Regions from separate parts of the Niveispirillum sp. GW835-FHT14G11 genome, predicted to be linked through region 3. Evidence: predicted binding sites of a transcription regulator. Region 3 holds the regulator's gene; each other region holds the start of a gene.
What was found. Region 3 encodes PhoB, which activates phosphate uptake and scavenging genes when phosphate is short. Its sites were predicted from a motif close to TNTCATAAAACTGTCA; they were not measured.
Positions count from the first base shown of each region.

Region 1: AC1Q7F_RS19365 (bifunctional 2',3'-cyclic-nucleotide 2'-phosphodiesterase/3'-nucleotidase) is a predicted target of PhoB. The motif match lies at 2,113-2,128, and genes of this name have one in related genera.
Region 2: AC1Q7F_RS16220 (MlaE family ABC transporter permease) is a predicted target of PhoB. The motif match lies at 1,376-1,391, and genes of this name have one in related genera.

Region 1 is NZ_JBXAFZ010000010.1:192,796-196,982, forward strand. Features, by position in the region: gene AC1Q7F_RS19360 (TonB-dependent receptor) at 1-2,032, opposite strand, end outside; gene AC1Q7F_RS19365 (bifunctional 2',3'-cyclic-nucleotide 2'-phosphodiesterase/3'-nucleotidase) at 2,319-4,187, shown strand, end outside.
Region 2 is NZ_JBXAFZ010000008.1:166,048-170,234, forward strand. Features, by position in the region: gene AC1Q7F_RS16215 (2-isopropylmalate synthase) at 1-1,031, opposite strand, end outside; gene AC1Q7F_RS16220 (MlaE family ABC transporter permease) at 1,564-2,334, shown strand; gene AC1Q7F_RS16225 (ABC transporter ATP-binding protein) at 2,331-3,140, shown strand; gene AC1Q7F_RS16230 (DUF2336 domain-containing protein) at 3,263-4,187, opposite strand, start outside.
Region 3 is NZ_JBXAFZ010000001.1:588,641-592,827, reverse strand. Features, by position in the region: gene AC1Q7F_RS02915 (elongation factor P hydroxylase) at 1-570, shown strand, start outside; gene AC1Q7F_RS02910 (pyridoxal-phosphate dependent enzyme) at 654-2,033, shown strand; gene phoB (phosphate regulon transcriptional regulator PhoB) at 2,253-2,960, opposite strand; gene phoU (phosphate signaling complex protein PhoU) at 3,000-3,725, opposite strand; gene pstB (phosphate ABC transporter ATP-binding protein PstB) at 3,814-4,187, opposite strand, start outside.

The DNA of each region.
Region 1 (4,187 bases), on a different contig from region 3:
TCACACCGTCATTGCTGTAGCCATTGGACAGCCACACGGCCGCACCGACGCCGGAGAACAGGCCGGCACCACCGCGGACAACCGTGCTTTCCGTGGCGTCATAGGTGAAGCCCAGGCGCGGCAGCCACAGGTCGGCACCATCGATCGTCGCGTTGTTGGAGAAGCCGTAGCGCGTGAGGAAGTTGGCGTTGGCCAACGGCTCATCATCGGTCTTGTACAGCTCATAGCGCAGACCGCCCTGGAGCTGGAAGCCCGGGGTGATGTCCCACGTATCCTGCAGGTAGAACGAGTGGACGGTGTAATCCCACTTGGCCGCCGCATCTTCCGGGTTGCCCGAAACGGCGTTGGCGTACCGGAAGCGCTGGGCCTGGCGGTTCTGGAAGGCCTCGATAGAAGCGAACTCCCAGTAGCCCAGGCTGCGCTGCAGGAACAGGTTGTAATAATCGACGTTTTCGTATTCGTAGCCGCCGGTGATCTTGTGATCGCCCAGCAGGTAGGTGCCCTTCAGCTTGGCGCTGTCGGTCTTCGTGCTCAACACATTGCTGTGCGACGAGATGTCGGGACCGATAACGACCTGGCCGAAGCCGTTATTATTGACGGCCAAGCCGGTCGGGTTGGTGCTGATGCGCATCTCGGCAAAGCCGAGGCCGTTCAGCGGCAGGCGCAGGCTGTCCACTTCCTTGCGGGCTACCTTGACCTCGGTGGAGAAGTCCGACGTCCAGTCGGAGAACAGCTGGAACGAGTAGCTGTCCATGATCTGGGTGTAGTCGTAATAGTTCGACAGCAGCGACAGCGAGCGCGGGGTGGCGCTGGTGCTGGACCCGCCGTCACGGATGTTGTTGCCCTCATTGTGCTGATAGGCGAACGAGGCGCGGTGGTCGTCCGTGATGTTCCAGTCCAGCTTGGCGAGGATCTTCTCATCCTCTTCCGGCAGGCTGCCGTCGGGCAGATCCAGCGTGTCGTAGCCATAGACGCTCTGCGCAATCGCGCGGATCTGGGCGACCTGGGCGGAGGAGACACCGGCGACGGCGTTGGCAAGCCCGCTGTCGGACGTGCCGAACACGACCGGCGCCTGGCTCTTGAACTTCTCGTAGCTCGTGTAGAAGAACACCTTGTCTTCGATCAAGGCGCCGCCCAGCGAACCGCCCCAGGTCTTTTCCTTGTACGGGCTGATCAGGTTGGTGCGGCCGCCCGAGCGGTTGCCCGACAGGCTGTCATCGCCATAATAGTAATAGAAGGAGCCGTGCGGATCATTGGTGCCGGACTTGGTGACGATGTTGATCGTGCCACCCTGGAAGCCGGAATATTCGACGTCATACGGAGCGGTCAGCACCGACAGGCCTTCGATGGCGTCGATCGACAGCGGCGAGCGCTGGGTCGGATAGCCACCGGCGTTCAAGCCGAAATCGTCGTTCTGCTTCACGCCATCGATGGTCAGGCTGTTGAAGCGATTGCTGGAACCGGCGATCTGGATCGAGCTGGAATTGGTGATGTCGATGAAGACCTTGGGATCGTTGCGGATGATGTCCTTCAGGTCACGGCTGATGGACGGCGCGTTGGCGATCTGCTCTTCACCGAAATTCGTGCCGATGCCGACGGTCTTCGCAGCGATGCGCTGACCGGAGACCACGATCTCTTCCATCTGGCTGCCCAGCGCCAGATCCAGGGCGAACGGCTCGCCCAGGGAGATGAAGATGCCTTCCAGCACCTGCGGCTCGGTGCCGGAGGCGGTGATGGTGACGGTGTAGGGGCCGCCGACGCGCAGACCGCCGGCCTGGAAGCGGCCACCCTCGTTCACGGTGGTGACGGAGCGCGTGCCCGACGGCGTATGGACGATCGTGACCTCGGCGCCGGCGGCCGGCGCGCCCGAAGCGGTCGTGATCTGACCCGTCATGGACGAGGTCGTCTGCTGCGCGATGGCCGGAATGGCCCAGGAAGACGCCACGGCCAGCGCCAGCGCGCCCGTGCCGATATTCAAAACGGAAAGCTGACGGCGGAGGATGGCCGCCGCCTTGTTATTTTCGATGGTCATACGAAAGCCCCCAATAAGCCGGACCGGATCGGATTGCGCGGACAACACCAGATGCCCATGACGCTTAGGTAACGAATAAATTACAGTTCCATGACAAGCACCTCCCGAGCTATGCCTGCAGGGGCCTGGGCGGCTATATCTCGGGCAGCGTATCATTAGCGCCACAGTTTTGCGGCGCAGCATGCCGGTTCCGGGGGGCTCCACCCGCGTCCCCTGCATTTTTTAACCGCGTTTGCTGCGACGCACCTGCTGCGTGGCGGCAACAGAGCCCGATGGAGCGTGTCCCGTGATTCGTAGCTTGCGCGCAAGCACCCTGATGGCGGGTGCCCTGTTCCTGGCCCTGGCGGGCAATGTTGCCGCCCAGGAGAAGGTCGAACTGCAAGTCCTGTCGACCACCGACTTGCACATGTATTTGGAAGATTATGATTATTATGCGGATCATACGGATGCGGGCGTCGGCCTGGTTCGGGTGGCGCCGCTGATCCGGGCGGCGCGGGCGGCCAATCCCAACACGCTGCTGGTCGATAATGGCGATCTGATCCAGGGCACGCCGATGGGCGACTGGGTGGTGCGCGAGCGCGGCGTGACCAAGGACAAGCCGGCCCACCCCGCCATGGCCGCCATGAACCTGCTGAAATATGACGCGGCCATCCTGGGCAACCACGAATTCAATTTCGGGCTGGAGGTGCTGCAGAATATCTATGCCAGTGCCCAGTTTCCCGTGCTGTCCGGTAATGTCTTCAAGGTCGATGGGGCCAAGAGCGACCAGCTGATGTTCAAGCCCTACGCCATCCTGGACCGCACGGTCACGGACGCCAATGGGGCCAAGCACAAGATCAAGGTCGGCATCCTGGGCCTGCTGCCGCCACAGATCATGATCTGGGACAAGGACAAGCTGGAAGGTCGTGTCACCACCCGCGACATGGTGGACATGGCCAGGATCCATGTGCCGCAGATGAAGAAGGAAGGGGCCGACGTGGTCATCGCCGTCGCCCATACCGGCCTGACCTTCCTGAACCGCGAGGGCGGGGAGGAAAATGCCGCCAACTATCTGGTGGAAATCCCCGGTGTGGACGCCCTGGTCACCGGGCACAGCCACCGTGTCTTTCCGAGCAAGGAGTATGAGGGCCTGCCCAAGTCCGACCTGAAGCAGGGCACGGTCAACGGCAAGCCCGTGGTCATGGCGGGATATTACGGCTCCCACCTGGGCGTCATCACCCTGTCGCTGGAAACCAAGGGCAAGGGCTGGACCATCACCGGCGGCAAGGGTGAGGTGCGGCCCATACAGGAACGCCAGGACGGCCGCACCGTGGCGACCGATCCCGATGCCGAGGTGGCGACCCTGCTGGCGCCCAGTCATGAGGGCACGCTGGCCTATGTCCGCCGCCCGGTGGGCAGGACCACAGGCCGCATCCATTCCTTCTTCAGCTTCCTGGGCGACAGTGCCGGGGTGGAACTGGTGGCCGAGGCCCAGCGCGCCTATGTGGCCAAGGCGCTGGCCGGCACGGCCGACGCCAGCCTGCCCATCCTGTCGGCCGTGGCGCCGTTCAAGTCCGGCGGCCGTCCGGGGCCGAAATTCTATACCGACATCCCGGCCGGCGAGATCGCCATCCGCAATGTCGCCGACCTCTATGTCTATCCCAACCAGATCGCGGCCGTGAAGCTGACGGGTGCGCAGGTCAAGGACTGGCTGGAAATGGCCTCACGGGCTTTGTCGGTGATCGATCCCAAGAGCAATATCCAGCAGCCGCTGGTGAATACCAAGGTGCCGGCCTATGTCTTCGACATCATGGACGGCATCAATTACACGATCGACCTGACCCAGCCGGAACGGTTCGACCGTGACGGCAAGCTGGCCAATGACCAGGCGCATCGCATCAAGGATGTGATGTTCCAGGGCAAGCCGCTGGACGACAAGCAGACCTTCATCGTCGTCACCAACAATTACCGCGCCAATGGCGGCGGCTCCTATCCGGGCCTGGACGGCACCACCGTCATCTATCAGTCGCCGGACACGGTGCAATCGGCGGTCATCGACTATATCCGCGCCAAGGGTGTGATCGATCCGTCCACCGACCACAGCTTCCGCCTGGCGCCGATGCCGGCCAATGTCAATCTGCTCTATGAAAGCGCGCCGCTGGCCCAGGAACTGATC
Region 2 (4,187 bases), on a different contig from region 3:
CGGAAGGCAGCACGGCCGGAATGCTTGCCCATGACCAGGGAGGACCGGTTCAAACCGACCGATTCCGGCGTCATGATCTCGTAGGTCTCGGCATGCTTCAGCATGCCGTCCTGATGGATGCCGCTCTCATGGGCGAAGGCGTTGGCACCCACGATGGCCTTGTTGGGCTGCACCTGGAAGCCGGTGATGGTGGAAACCAGGCGGGAGATGCGGGTGATATGCTCGGTCTTGATGCCCGTGGTGCAGCCGATCAGGTCATGGCGCGTGCGCAGCGCCATGACGATCTCCTCCAACGACGCATTGCCCGCGCGCTCGCCCAACCCGTTAATGGTGCATTCCACCTGCCGCACGCCGACGCCGATGCCAGCCAGCGAATTGGCGACAGCCAAGCCCAGATCGTTATGGCAATGGACGGAGAAGATGGCCTTGTCGGAATTGGGGACGCGGGTCATCACGTCCTTGAACATGGCCGCATATTCTTCCGGCAGCGCATAGCCCACCGTGTCGGGAATATTGATGGTGGTGGCGCCGGCCTTGATGGCAGCTTCCACCGTGCGGCAGAGGAAGTCGCGGTCCGAGCGCGAGCCGTCCTGGGCCGACCATTCCACATCGTCGGTCAGGTTGCGGGCATAGCCGACATAATCGATGGTGCGCTGGAGCACCTCCTCTTCCGTCATCTTCAACATGTAATTCATGTGGACGGGGCTGGTGGAGATGAAGGTGTGGATGCGCTTGCGCTGCGCCAGCTGCAACGCCTCGGCGGCGCGGTCGATATCGGCGCGCGAGGTGCGGGCCAAGGCCGCAATGGTGGCGTTCTTCACGGTGCGGGCCACTTCGCGCACCGCCTCGAAATCACCATTGGACGCGATGGGGAAGCCGGCTTCGATCACGTCGACGCCCATCTCCTCCAGCACGGTGGCGATGCGCAGCTTTTCTTCCAGGTTCATGGAGCAGCCGGGCGCCTGCTCCCCGTCACGCAGGGTGGTGTCGAAAATGATGACGCGGTTGCTGTCGCGGGTGATGCTGCTCATGTCCTGGTCCCTTGCGGCACGTCGGGCGCGGTCCTGTCAGGTCGGCGCCGAATGATCGAATGTGATGCGGCTTCGTGCGGCGCCGGTACGGCACCTTGTCCCCTGATCGCGGGCGCACCGCGGCGAAGGCGGCACGACATCGGGCGTTCAGGGGAAAACTAGTCGTAGGGTGGCGGCCAGGACGATGCGGCCGCTGCGGATGGAACGCACGCGCAAGGCGACAGCACGGGCGCTGGCGCCCGTCATGTCTTGCACTTGCATCGTCTGGTCTGCCGCCATCACGGGGGGACCCGTCCATCCTTGAGAGGTTCGATCCGTCGGGAACACCGACAGCTCGTTGCTTGTTTCGGTTTTAAGGCGAAATCACGCGTCCGGCAAGATGCTTCGCCGTGGAAGAAACGCAAAGGCTCCATGCTGTTCACGACTGGGTGCGGCGCAGCACAGGGATGCTCCCTATCCCCTCGACATTGACAGAAGACCCCCCATTGTCTAGCGATGGGTCAGGTACCGCCCTAAGGAGAAGGTCAGGTTCATGAATTTCCTCAGTGCGATCGGCCGTGCCACCCTGACCTTCCTGGAGGCGGCGGGGCGTCTGGCCCTGTTCACGCTCACAGCGCTGATGCATTGCGTACGCCCGCCTTTCTATTTCCGGCATATCGGCCGGCAGATGGTGGAGATCGGCTATTACAGCCTGCCCGTCGTCGGCCTGACCGCCGTGTTCACGGGCATGGTGCTGGCGCTGCAAAGCTATAGCGGCTTTTCCCGCTTCTCCGCCGAAAGCGCCATCGCCACCGTCGTGGTCCTGTCGATCACGCGTGAACTGGGGCCAGTGCTGGCAGGATTGATGGTGGCGGGGCGCATCGGTGCGGCCATGGCGGCCGAACTGGGCACCATGCGGGTGACCGAACAGGTGGACGCGCTGACCACCCTGTCCACCAATCCCTACAAATATCTGGTGGTGCCACGCCTGATCGCCGGCACGGCCATGCTGCCGCTTTTGGTGCTGGTGGCCGATATCATCGGGGTATTCGGGGGCTATCTGGTCGCCGTGTACCGGCTGGATTTCAACGCCGCCGGCTATATCAACAATACCTGGCAGTATCTGGAATTCATGGATGTGGTCTCCGGCCTGGTGAAGGCGGCGGTTTTCGGCTTCGTGATTTCGCTGATGGGCTGCTATCACGGCTATAATTCGCGCGGCGGCGCGCAGGGTGTGGGGGCGGCCACCACGAACGCCGTCGTGTCCGCCTCCATCATCATCCTGGTCATGAACTATCTGCTGACGGGGATCTTCTTCTCATGAGCATGCCGCCGCTGGAGCTGACCCAAGACATGGACGTGCCCAAGATCGCGCTGAAGGGCGTGAAGAAGGCGTTCGGGCCCAAGGTGGTGCTGGACGGGGTGGATCTGGAGGTGGCGCGCGGGGAAAGCGTCGTCATCATCGGTGGCTCGGGCACGGGCAAATCCGTCTTGCTGAAAAGCATCCTGGGCATCCTGCAGCCCGATGCCGGCACCATCCGCATCGATGGTGAGGATACGACCCATATCGGTGGCCGTGAGCGCGAGCGCGCCATGGCCAAGTTCGGCATGCTGTTCCAGGGGGCGGCCCTGTTCGACAGCCTGCCCGTCTGGGAGAACGTGGCCTTCGGCCTGATCCAGGGAGAGCAGCGCCTGGGCCGAAAGGAAGCCAGAGAACGCGCCATCGCCACCCTGGGCGCCGTCGGCCTGACCCCCGACGTCGCCGACCTGTCGCCGTCGGAACTGTCCGGTGGCATGCAGAAGCGGGTGGGCTTGGCCCGTGCCATCTGCACCCGTCCGGAGATCATCTTCTTTGACGAGCCGACGACCGGCCTGGACCCGATCATGGCCGACGTGATCAACGACCTGATCGTGAAATGCGTGAAAGATCTGGGTGCGACGGCCCTGTCCATCACCCATGACATGGCCAGTGCGCGCAAGATCGCCGACCGCATCGCCATGCTGTACCAGGGCAAGCTGATCTGGGTGGGTCCGGTGTCGGAGATCGACAATTCCGGCAACGCCTATGTCGACCAGTTCATCCATGGCCGCGCCGACGGCCCGATCCAGATGCAGATCAAGGCGTTTTAAGCGTTCCCTCAAACGCCGGGCGCCGCCATCCGGCGACTTGGCTCACGCCGCACGTGCGGCGGGCCGGCAGTCGCCGACCTCCAGAGGCATGTGAATGCATGCCTCTGTCACAGCGCTTCGCATCAATCCTTCGGCACGCTGCCGCGCAGGGGAATGAAGGGCATGCCGGCGACATCCATGGCCGCATCGACCAGGGCGTCGTCCTTCTGGTCGAACAGCTGAAGCAGCAGATTGTCCATGGACCGCTCCTCCGACTGGCCGCATTCGGCATAGATGCGGCCAAGCGCTTCCATCTGGAACACCTCCCGCCCCGGTTCCCCACCGCGATAGCCCAGATTCTGCGTCACCCGCATGGCCACCTGGAAGGGCGTGAACAGGTGCTTGGGAATGTGCGCATGGTCCAGCAGCGCCTTCATGCCTTCCCACTTGCCATCCAGCAGCAGGGCCAGGGCGTTGGATTTACGGACCCGTGACTTGGTGGCGATCGCCGCGGCGAAAAAGTCGAAATCCCCGGAGCAGAGCGCGCGCAGCAGAAGCCCCACACCCAGCCGGCCTTGTTCGTGCAGATGCAGGGCCAGGGCACTGGCATCCATACCGGGCCGGGAAGTCGGCCGCAGCAGCGCCAGGGTGGCCGCGTCACGCCCATGCGATGCCAATTCGGCGGCGATCACGGGCGACAGTCGGTGACGCTCGACCAGCAGATCGCGTGCCCGCTCCGACACATGCGCCACCAGGCGCTCCACCACACTGGCCGGTAGCATGGCACGTCCGGCCAGCGGTTCGGCCACCAGCGGCACATGCGCATACCGCTCGGCCAGTGACAGCAGCGACGCGTCGGACAGCGCCGCCCCTTCATTGCCCGCCAGGGTGGCAATGACCGCCAGATTGCCAACATCGGCCAAGGCCCCGGACACGTCCTGGGACAGACGCTTGCGGGCGGCGATGGCCAGCTGCTTGTCAGCCTGACCCTGGCCGATCACCGCCAGCAGCAGGGCATCGGCAATCCCATCACTATGGCGCAGCAGCGGGAATGCCACCGATGTCACA
Region 3 (4,187 bases):
GGCAGCCTGACGGCCAAGGTGCTGGCCCGTATCGCCGCCACGCGCGATCTGGTGGCACTTGGCGTGGACACGGAAGAACACCGCGCAGCGGCCGTCGATCTGGCCCGCGCCTTCGGCATCGGCGTGATCGACGAGGCGCCGCAGGATGCCTTCTCCTATGATGGTCGGGCCATCCGCACCCGGTCGGAAGCCTATGTGCTGATCCATGAGGTGGCGCATTGGCTGGTCGCCCCGCCGGAACGGCGCGGGCTGATCGATTTCGGCCTGGGTGCCGGCCCGGAATCGGGCCGCGTCAACGAGGCCAACAGCGCCATCGCCGTGGACCAGCAGGCCCAGATCCGGGAAGAGGCGCTGGCCTCGCTTCTGGGCATCCTGTGGGAGGTGGAGTTGGGCCAGCCGGCCATCCTCGCCTTCCTGGAACAGAACTGGCTGGAAGGCTGGGATCGCCCGGCCTGCGCGCAGAATCTGGCCGACAATGTCGAACAGCTTTTCCAGGCGGGTTTGATCGCTGCGGATGGGCGGCCGTTTGCGCCGGAATCGTGCGTTGCGGGCGCCCGCGCCGCAGCTTGATGTCGTAATTCCACAAGCCCTTGCGGGGAAATCCAGGATGCGGTTCCCTGGTGGCAAAATCAATTGCCCCAGGGGGGATACCCATGTCCGCGACGCCCGCTTCGGCGCCTGCCATCCTGTCCATGATCGGCAACACCCCGATCGTCCGCATCACCCGTTTCGATACCGGCCCGTGCGAGCTGTATCTGAAGCTGGAGAACCAGAATCCCGGCGGCTCCATCAAGGACCGCATCGCGCTGAAGATGATCGAGGCGGCGGAGGCCGATGGCACGCTGGCCCCCGGCGGCACCGTGATCGAGGCGACGGCCGGCAATACCGGCCTGGGCTTGGCCCTGGTCTGCGCCGCCAAGGGCTATCGCCTGATCCTGGTCATCCCCGACAAGATGGCGACGGAGAAGATCAACAATCTCCGTGCCCTGGGTGCGCAGATCCATATCACCCGGTCGGACGTGGGAAAGGGGCACCCCGCCTATTACCAGGACATTGCCGAGCGCCTGTCGAATGAGATCCCCGGCAGCTTCTATGTCAACCAGTTCGCCAACCCGGCCAATCCCCGCGCGCATGAGGAATGGACGGGGCCGGAAATGTTCGCACAGATGGATGGCGATATCGATGCGGTGGTCTCCGGCATCGGGTCCGGCGGCACCTTCACCGGCCTGGGTGCCTTCTTCGCCAAGGCCAGCCCCAAGACGGAAATGGTGATCGGCGATCCCGCCGGCTCCATCATCGCCGATCTGGTGAACAAGGGCACGCATGACGAGCCCGGTTCCTGGGTGGTGGAAGGGGTGGGTGAGGATTTCGTGCCGCCCATCTGCGATCTCCAGTACGCCAAGGCCGCCTATTACGTCACCGATACCGAAAGCCTGAACGCCGCGCGCGACCTGCTGCGGCGGGAGGGCATCCTGGCCGGGTCGTCGTCGGGCACCCTGTTCGCCGCCGCCTTGAAATATTGCCGCGCCCAGACCACGAAGAAGCGCGTCGTCACCTTCGTCTGCGATACGGGCAACAAATACCTGTCGAAGATGTTCAATGACGCCTGGATGGAAGATCACGGCTTCACCCCGCGCGACCGGCACAACGACCTGCGCGACCTGATGACCCGCCGCTTCGACAAGGGCCAGGTGGTCACCGTCGGGCCGGAGGACACGCTGCTGACGGCGTACAAGCGCATGCGGATCAGCGACGTATCGCAGTTGCCCGTGATGGAGGGGGAGCGGGTGATCGGCATCCTGGATGAAAGCGACCTGCTGCTGCATGTCGAAAAGGACCCGGCCCGGTTCCGCGACAAGGTCTATACGGCCATGGTCAACCGGCTGGAAACCCTGCCCGTCACGGCGACCATGGCCGATCTGCGCGCCCTGTTCGACCGCAACATGGTGGCCATCATCATGGACGGCACTCTGTTCCTGGGCCTGCTGACCCGCACCGACGTGCTGAACCATCTGCGCCGGCAGTTGGGGTGATATCCGCTCGTAATGCTCTCCCCGTCATCCCAGCGAAAGCCGGGACGCAGGGGCCACAAGACAAACCTCGACGCTGCGTCGATCGAAGCTGCCGACAGGTCGGGTGCCTGGCCCCTGGGTCCCGGCTTTCGCCGGGATGACGAAACAGGGCTTATCTGCGAAACAATAACGGGCGCGGCCAACGGCAGCGCCCGTTATTGTTTCAACGCTCCCCAACACTCACATCGTCGTCTTGGTATCCAGCGCGTATCCCGCCGACCGGACGGTGCGGATCACGTCCTGCTCTTCCGTCTCGTTCAGCGCCTTGCGCAGGCGGCGGATATGCACGTCGACCGTCCGCAGCTCGACATAGACATCGTGGCCCCAGACGATGTCCAGCAGCTGCTCGCGCGAGAACACCCGGCCGGGATGCTGCATGAAATGGCGCAGCAGGGCGAATTCCTTGGGTCCCAGATGGATGTCGCGGCCGCCTCGGCGCACGCGGTGGGCGGCCAGATCCATGGAGATGTCGGAAAAGCGCAGCAGTTCCTCCGCCAGACCCGGCGAGGCGCGGCGCAGTACGGCGCGGATGCGGGCCACCAGTTCGGTGGGGCTGAACGGCTTGGACAGGTAATCGTCGGCACCGCTGTTCAGGCCACGCACCTTGTCCGCCTCCTCGCCCCGCGCCGTCAGCATGATGACCGGGGTCTCGCGGGTCTTGGGATTGCGGCGCAGCTGGCGGCAGACCTCCAGCCCGCTCATCAGCGGCAGCATCCAGTCCAGCAGGATCAGGTGCGGGCTGCGCTCGTCGGCCTGTAGCAGCGCTTCTTCCCCGTCACCGGCGGTGATGACCCGGAACCCTTCACGCTCCAGATTGTAGGTCAAAAGAGTGACGAGATCGGCTTCGTCTTCGACAACCAGGATCAGCGGCTTCAAGGCGGCGTTCATCGGTATCCCTGGGGGCTAGGCGGTTGCGGGCGGGGGCGATCAGCCCTCGCCCTCGGCCGGTTCGATGATGGTGAAGCTGGAATTATCGCCCTTGGGACGGGCACCGGTCAGCGGCTGGCCCTTGACCAGGAAATGCACCGTCTCGGCAATGTTGGTGGCATGGTCGCCGGCGCGTTCCAGGTTCTTGGCGATGAACAGCAGGTGCGTGCAGGGCGTGATGTTGCGCGGGTCTTCCATCATATAGGTCAGAACCTCGCGGAACAGGCTGGTATAGAGATCGTCCAGCTCCTCGTCCCGGTGCCAGGCGGCCACGGCCTTGTCGACATCGCGGTCGATATAGGCATCCAGCACATCCTTCAGCATCTCCTGCACCAGGCGGCCCATGCGCGGGATGGTCCCGGCGGGGCGCATGACCGGCAGCTGGGCCAGCGCGATGGAGCGCTTGGCGATATTGGCGGCATAATCGCCCGTGCGTTCCAGATCGGCGGAGATCTTCAGGGCGGCCAGCACCTCGCGCAGATCGACGCCCACCGGTGCACGCAGCGCCAGCATGCGGATGGCATCATGTTCGATCTGGCGCTCGAACTCGTCCAGCCGGGCGTCGCCCTGCATGACTTTGGTGGCGCCCTCAACATCGCGGCGGCCCACGGCCTGCACGGCCGCTTCCACCTGCGCCTCCACCACGCCGCCCATCTGGGCGATCTGGTTGGACAGGCGCTGCAATTCCGCCTCGAAGGACTTGACGGTATGTTCGGTCGGCGACATGGACGTGGGTCCTCGGATTGTGGGGCGGGTCGGCGATCACCCGCAGGTCAGGTCGAGCGGAGCGAGCCCTGACCTGCGGTGATAGGCATCAGCCATACCGACCGGTGATATAGCCCTGGGTGCGCTCGTCACGCGGGTTGGTGAAAATCTCTTCCGTGTCGCCCACTTCCACCAGGTCGCCCAGGTGGAAGAAGGCCGTGCGCTGGGAGACGCGGGCGGCCTGCTGCATGTTGTGGGTGACGATGGCGATGGTGAAGCTTTCGCGCAACTCGTCGATCAGCTCTTCGATATGCGCGGTGGCGATGGGGTCCAGGGCCGAGCAGGGCTCGTCCATCAGGATCACTTCCGGGCTGACGGCCACGGCGCGGGCGATGCACAGGCGCTGCTGCTGACCACCCGACAGGCCGGTACCCGGCTCCTGCAGGCGGTCCTTCACCTCGTTCCACAGGCCGGCGCGCTTCA